Regions from separate parts of the Actinomadura scrupuli genome, predicted to be linked through region 1. Evidence: riboswitches for the same ligand, from Rfam matches in the RefSeq annotation. Region 1 holds a riboswitch; each other region holds the start of a gene.
The links. Region 1 has a riboswitch for cyclic di-AMP ahead of ACRYCC_RS38900 (C40 family peptidase). Riboswitches for the same ligand answer to the same signal wherever they lie in the genome.
Positions count from the first base shown of each region.

Region 2: it holds a riboswitch for cyclic di-AMP, as region 1 does, so the genes downstream of both, ACRYCC_RS09920 (CHAP domain-containing protein) here and ACRYCC_RS38900 (C40 family peptidase) in region 1, are expected to answer to the same signal.
Region 3: it holds a riboswitch for cyclic di-AMP, as region 1 does, so the genes downstream of both, ACRYCC_RS00285 (NlpC/P60 family protein) here and ACRYCC_RS38900 (C40 family peptidase) in region 1, are expected to answer to the same signal.

Region 1 covers NZ_JBPCCU010000012.1:246,039-248,294, forward strand. Annotated here, with positions in the region: gene ACRYCC_RS38895 (hypothetical protein) at 1-303, shown strand, start outside; gene ACRYCC_RS38900 (C40 family peptidase) at 357-1,379, opposite strand; cyclic di-AMP (ydaO/yuaA leader) riboswitch at 1,385-1,535, opposite strand; gene ACRYCC_RS38905 (lysylphosphatidylglycerol synthase transmembrane domain-containing protein) at 1,889-2,256, shown strand, end outside.
Region 2 covers NZ_JBPCCU010000002.1:484,128-486,383, reverse strand. Annotated here, with positions in the region: gene ACRYCC_RS09920 (CHAP domain-containing protein) at 95-1,114, opposite strand; cyclic di-AMP (ydaO/yuaA leader) riboswitch at 1,116-1,323, opposite strand; gene ACRYCC_RS09915 (NAD-dependent epimerase/dehydratase family protein) at 1,528-2,256, shown strand, end outside.
Region 3 covers NZ_JBPCCU010000001.1:62,181-64,436, reverse strand. Annotated here, with positions in the region: gene ACRYCC_RS00295 (RDD family protein) at 1-405, opposite strand, end outside; gene ACRYCC_RS00290 (amino-acid N-acetyltransferase) at 402-920, opposite strand; cyclic di-AMP (ydaO/yuaA leader) riboswitch at 1,140-1,319, shown strand; gene ACRYCC_RS00285 (NlpC/P60 family protein) at 1,425-2,256, shown strand, end outside.

The DNA of each region.
Region 1 (2,256 bases):
CTGACGGTCACCGGTCTGGGGCTCGCGGCCGGGAGCGTCTTCGCGGTCAGCCCGGCCGCCCAGGCGGAGGCCACGGCGACGACCACGACCACGACAGTGACCACGACCGGCTCGGCCGAGGCCATGACGTCCGCCGGCTGGTGCCACCGGCACCGCGGCTGCTGGCATCACCGGCACCGCCACCACCATCACCACCACGGCGGCTGGGGCGGCGACTGGAACTGGAACGGCGGCTGGGGCAACGGCTGGGGCGGTAACTGGAACTGGAACAGCAACTGGAACAGCAACTGGAACGGCTGGTGACCGCAGCGCACTGACCCATGACGTCTCGGGGCCGGGAGGCCCCGAGACGGGCGTCAGGCCACGCGCGCCGCTCCCGAGAAGGGCATGCTCGCCAACGGGCTGATCTTCACGACGTCACCGGTCTGCGGAGCGTGCACGAAGTTGCCGTTGCCGATGTACATCCCCATGTGGTGCAGGTCCGCGTGGAAGAAGACCAGGTCGCCGGGGCGTAGCTGCGCGCGGGTGACGTGCACCCCGGCGTTGTACTGGCTGCCGGTGTAGTGCGGAAGGCTCACACCGACCTGCGCGTAGGCGTACAGGGTCAGTCCCGAGCAGTCGAAGCCCTTGATGTTCGCCCCCTGGGCGACTCCGTAGGTCGGCCCGGAGGCCGAGCCACCGCCCCAGGAGTACGGGGTCCCCAGCCGCGCCAGTGCGGCGTTGACGGCCTTCATGGCCTTGGCCGAGGCGCCGCCCGCAGCGACGCTCGGAGCTCTCTGGCCGGGCGTAGCGGTCGACTGGCCGAGCTTGCCCCGGACCTTCTTCAGCGAGCTCTGGATGCTCTTGAGCTTCTGCTGGGAGGCCACACCGAGGCTCTTCACCTGGGTGGCGCGGTCCTGGGCCGCCTTCTGCGCCCGGGTGGTGGCCTGCAGGACCTGGAACAGGTCCCGGACCTGGTTGGTGCTCTGCGCGGTGAAGTAGTTCAGCGTCGCGGACTGGTCCAGCAGCGCCTGCGGGTTCTCCGCCCCGGCGAGGGACACCGCAGGGTCGATGCCGCCGTTCTTGTAGCTCTCGGCCGCCATCTGCGCGACCTTGAGCCGTACGGCGTCCAGACCCCGCTGTTGGGACCGGGCGTTGTCCGAGGCGGCCTTCGCGGCCTTCTGAGCCTGTTTGAGGCGTACCTGCAAGCCGTTGTACTGCTCGGTCATCTTCTCGAGCTGATCGGCGAGCTGCTTCTCCTGGGCGGTCAGCTCCTTGCGCGTCGGCTTGGGCTCGGCCTGCGCGGGGGTGGACGGCAACAGGGTGATCGTCATGGCCACGGCCAGCGAAACGCCGCCGAACCGGGACAGCAGGGATCGTACGGGGCGCGTTCGCTGCAACGCGCAGCTCCTCTCCTCGACCGCCTACCGAGTTAGCTGACGGGTTCGGACCGGAGCAGGCCCTACCGCTCGACGATGAGCGGATTCACCCCAGGTAACACTGGGTCCCCGGTTCCCGGCGGCACGCGGCCGGCCGGAATTCGGCGGTGTCGCCGCTGCTCTGGGGGGAGCGCGGGGCGGCGACTCCTACGGAGCGTAGGGGCCTGAGAGTTCGGACGCTACCGAAATGCCAGTTTTAACCCAACCATTCTTTGATGTGCATTGACAGGCGATTGATACTGCATGCCTGGTCATCGAGTGGCGGGCCCTCCTGCCTGCGCCGCCACGACCACGGGTTTGCGCACGTCAGAACCGGCTGGGATGCTGTCCGACGGGCCTCCGCCTGACACACCTTCGCTGTCACGGGCACTGGGCCCAGGACGATGTGCCCAGTCCGGCGGTCCTCGGGCGGTCTGGGGGACCACTACCGTAATGTGACGGCGTGACGAATCTTGCGACCGGATCCGCCCGTGGCTGACGTGGCCGCCGGGGCGGTACGCTCACGCGCCGGCGATGTCCAGGAAGCCCAGGGGATGGCGGAGAAGGACCTTCAGCGAGTGCAGCCGGCCGGTTCCGTCCGCTCGGCCCTCACCCTGCTACGCGGCGCCTCCGCGAGCTCATCGATCTCTCAGGTCCTGCTGGCCATCGGGGTCACCGCCGCGGTGATCGTCCTGGGCCTCCTGAACCTCGACACCGTACGGGCCGGGGGCACCAGCCTGGCCGGTGCGGACATGCAGTGGCTCACCCTGGCGGTGGTCTCCACCGTCGCCCTCTGGGTGGCCGGGACGATCACCCAGTTCGGTTCCATGCCGGGGTTCCCGCCGGTCGGCCGGGTGTT
Region 2 (2,256 bases), on a different contig from region 1:
ATGATCGAATGCGATCGCTACGCCGGGGTGGGCTCGCGTACGAGCCGTCCCGGGTGTACGAGCGGTGTACGAGCGGTCCGGGAGGTGCGCGCCGTCAGCTCGCGTACGACCGGTCCGGGACGTACGCGCCGCCGAGGGCGCCGGGGGTCTCGGCCGGACGGCCGACGGCGGCGTGCAGGTCGTTCCAGAACGCCAGCTCCTGGTCGTCCTCGAACTCCGCGATCTTGCCCCAGAAGGCGCGGTCCTCGGCCTCGGCCGCGGCGGCCAGGGTGAGCGCGGGCATCATGACCGTGCCGGCCTCGGCCGCGTCCAGATCGGCCGCGGTGATCTCGGCGGGCAGGCTCACCGGCAGGGCCGTCCGGTGGTGACGGCCGCGTTTGCGCACCCGTACCGCCGGCGGGGCGGGCACCTTGGCTGCGGTGGTCCTGCCGACCGCCAGCGCCAGGCTGCCGCACAGCAGCACCGCCGCCAGCCCCGAGAGGGCCACCTCGTGGCCCGAGAGCGGGCCGTTCTCGTGGTGCCCGGCGGACAGCGCCTTGGTGGCCGTACGCGCGGCGGGCGGGGCGTCGTTGAGGATCGTCTCCAGCGAGGGCGCGGGCGCGGCGTGCCGGGGGACGTACTGCTCGACGGGAGAGGACGCGCCCGCGACCTTCACCTTGGCCGGGTAGCCATAGCCGACGACCGCATCGGTGTCCCGGGTCTGGCGCATGAGGTGCACACCCTCGGTGTTGCCCTCGATGGTGTGCAGGGTGCCGCCCTCGACGCGCTCCACCAGGCCGACATGATCGATGTCGGAGATGCTCTTCGACCCCGACCAGGAGTAGAACACCAGCGCACCCGGCTGCGGCTTGGTGCCCCAGGCGTGCTGCTGCTGGAACCAGGCCGCGTGCTCCTGGGTCGAGGCGAACTGGCCCACGGAGCCGGCGACCCCGGCCTTGTCCGCGGCCCAGGCGATGAACATGTCGCACCAGGGCGCCGTCACGAAGTACGAGTCGTGCTGGGCATCGACGTTCTTCGCGAACCAGTCGCCGAACTTGGTGTAGCCGTCGCCCTTTTCGGTGTACCCGAGCTGCGTCCTGGCGACGTCGAGCAGCTTCTGCCCCACTGCATCCATAAGGCTCCCCTTGTGCCGCCTACCGGGTTAGCTGACGGGTTCGGGCCAGGAGTTCGCCCTACCGCACGCGTCATCGCGGCACCTGACGGTCCGGACGACCTGGCGGATTCACCCCGACGGAGTCGGCCAGGAACGGCCCCGGAAACTCCGACCATTGGGTCCTCGGCCCCCTCGACGCACCGCGTCTCAGGGTTAGGCGGTCGTTACGTACTTCTCGAAGCGCGAGATAGGTCACGGATCGATCTCGGCGCAATGTACGTGAAGTTAAACACGGAGGTCAAGAAAGGGTAACGAGAACGCATATGTCGATCACCTCTGGTATGCGGCGCGACCCGTCCTCACCAGCGAATCCGCGGCGCGGGAGGTTACTCTCTCTGTTATCGAGATGGCGACCCGGGCACGGGAGGTCGGACGTGGGGCTCACAGTCGCGGTCACCGGGCCGACCGGTGAGATCGGCATGCCGGTGGTACGCGCTCTCGAACGGGACGACCGGGTGGCGCGCATCGTGGGGATGGCCCGGCGGCCGTTCGACCCCGCCGCGCTGGGCCTGCACAGGACCGAGTACCGGCAGGGCGACGTGCTGGACCGGAAGGCCGTGGACGAGCTCGTCGCGGACGCCGACGTGGTGGTCCATCTCGCCTTCGCGATCCTGGGCTCGCGGGACCAGACCGGCGACATCAACCTCCAGGGCTCCCGCAACGTCTTCGAGGCCACGGTGGCGGCGGCACGGCCGAGCCGGCTCGTCTACACCTCCTCGCTCGCGGCGTACGGCTACCACGCCGACAACCCGGTGCCGATCACCGAGGACGTGCCCGTCCGCGGCTCCGAGCTGCACTACTACTCCCAGCAGAAGGCGGCCTGCGAGACCATGCTGGGCGAGGTGACCGCCTTCTCCCCCGAGCTCGAGGTGTACGTGCTGCGCCCGTGCATCGTGGCGGGCCCGGAGGCGACGCTGCTGGTGCGCAGCCTGCCCTGGCGGCGGGCCGCCGAGCGGCTGCCCGGACCGGTGCGCCGGCTGCTCGGCACCGTGCCCCTCCCGCGGCCCGTGCTGCTCGACCCCGGTATGCCCTTCCAGCTGGTCCACCACGACGACGTCGCGGCGGCCGTCCGTGCGGCCGTGGTCGGCGCCGGGCCACCCGGG
Region 3 (2,256 bases), on a different contig from region 1:
GCTCAGTCCGAGCAGCCGCTTGCCGAGCGTCTGCCCGGACATGGTCAGCAGGACCGCTTCATAGATGAACGGAAGAACGGACATGACGATGAAGGTCGTCACCAGAATCGGGGTCGACCAGGGATCGCCCTCCTTCTGAACCCCGATGGCGCCGAGCGTGATGGGAAACACGACTGCGAAACCGGCGGCCCAGGTCAGTCCGGCATCGGCGAGCCGGGCCCCGGCACGGCGCCAGATCGACGCCAGCGGGAGATCTGCCGCCTCCGAAGGCACGTGTACATAGCCGCCGTCGTAGGAGTCGTACGAGGGCTGCCCGTAGGGCTGATTTCCATAGGGCTGCTGCCCATAAGAAGACGGACCCGACCGCTCTGGGGGGTACGGCCCGCCATAGGGGGTTTGGCTCACAGTTGTGTCTCCTCCAGACGGAGCAGCATTCGGGTGTTGCCAAGCGTGTTCGGCTTGACCCGGTCGAGGTCCAGAAACTCCGCGACGCCTTCGTCATAAGAGCGGAGAAGCTCTTCATACACCTCGGGGGAAACCGGAGTCCCCAAGATCGGCTGGAAGCCGTGCCGCGCGAAGAACTCCACCTCGAAGGTCAGACAGAACACGCGGCGCACACCCAGTTCTCGTGCGGTCTCCAGAAGCCGGCCGACGATATGGTGCCCCACCCCGTGTCCCCTGGAGGCGGGATCGACCGTGACGGTACGGACTTCCGCCAAATCCTCCCACATGATGTGCAAGGCCCCACAGCCCACGAGGCGGTCTTCGGCGTCCACCGCCACCCAGAACTCCTGGACGTCCTCGTACAGCGTCACCGTGCTCTTGGCGAGCAGCCGGCGGCCCTGTCCGGACTGCATACCGACCAGCCGCCGTATCGAGCGAACATCTGCGGTCCGGGCCCGCCTGATGGTGAAGTCCACAATCACCCGAGGGTATTGGGTCCGGTGACCGGCCTTCGCCCCGGAGCCCGGATGAGCCCGGATGAGCCCGAGGGGGCGGCCGATCCCATCACAGGACGGTTTCGTTATCAGCACCCCTTGATCACTGAACTGCTTCCACCTGCGAGTTCGCATGTTCCGGTTGGCATCCACGCCAGACTCCGTTAATGTCCGACGCTGATGTCCGCAGTCGCTCTCGAGATTGCGGACCCGCCGAGTCCAGGGGGCGCACCCAGCGTCCTGGGAGCCGGGGACCCACCTTCCCTGGGGTGAATCCGTGACAGCGCCTCCGGTGTTCCCCGCACCGGTCGCGTCCAGCGGTAGGGCTAACTCCGGCCCGAACCCGACAGCTAACCCGGTAGGCGGACGAGGAGAGGAGCTTTTGTGGAGCCTGCACGCCCAGCTACGGAATCGGGTGGCCATCACCGGCCCCCGCGTTTCCGCACCCGGGTCGGTGCCGTCGTCGGTGCCTTCTGTGCGATCTCGTTGGTCCTTCCCGTCACGGCCGGCCACGCCAAGCCGAAGCCGCCACCGGAGAGCATCAAGGACCTGAAGGGTCAGGCTTCCAAGCTGCACGACCAGATGGAGCAGCTCACCGAGCAGTACAACGGCCTCAAGGTGCGCTACCAGCAGGCCACCCGGGCCGCCAAAGTCGCCCAGGACAACGCCAAGCGGCAGGACGCCGCGCTGCAGACCGTGCAGCAGCGGGTCGGCCAGCTCGCCGCCACGAGCTACATGAACGGCGGGGTGGACCCCTCGGTGGCGTTCGCCACCGCCAAGGACCCGCAGGCGATGCTCGACCAGGCCTCCACGCTGAACTACTTCGCCGCCCAGGACGGGACCAAGGTCCAGACGCTCGCCCAGGCGATGCAGGGCGCCGTCCGGGCGCACAAGGCCGCACAGGACCGTGCCAACCAGGTCAAGACCCTGCAGAGCCAGCTGGACCAGCGCAAGAAGAAGCTCTCGGACCTGTACGGCGGCATCCGCGACAAGATCGCGAAGAAGGACCCGACCCAGCTCGCCGACCTGCCGCCGATCGTCGGTGGATCGAGCAAGGCCCAGCGGGCCCTGGCGCTGGCCCTCGCGCAGCGGGGCAAGCCCTACGTCTGGGGGGCCGCGGGGCCGAGCACCTTCGACTGCTCCGGGCTGACCATGTGGGCCTACGGGAAGGTGGGCATCAACCTGCCGCACTACACCGGCAGCCAGTGGAACTCGGGGACGCACATCTCGTCGATCTCGCAGTTGCAGCCCGGGGACCTGGTGTTCTTCTACGCCGACCTGCACCACATGGGGATGTACGTCGGTAACGGCATGATGG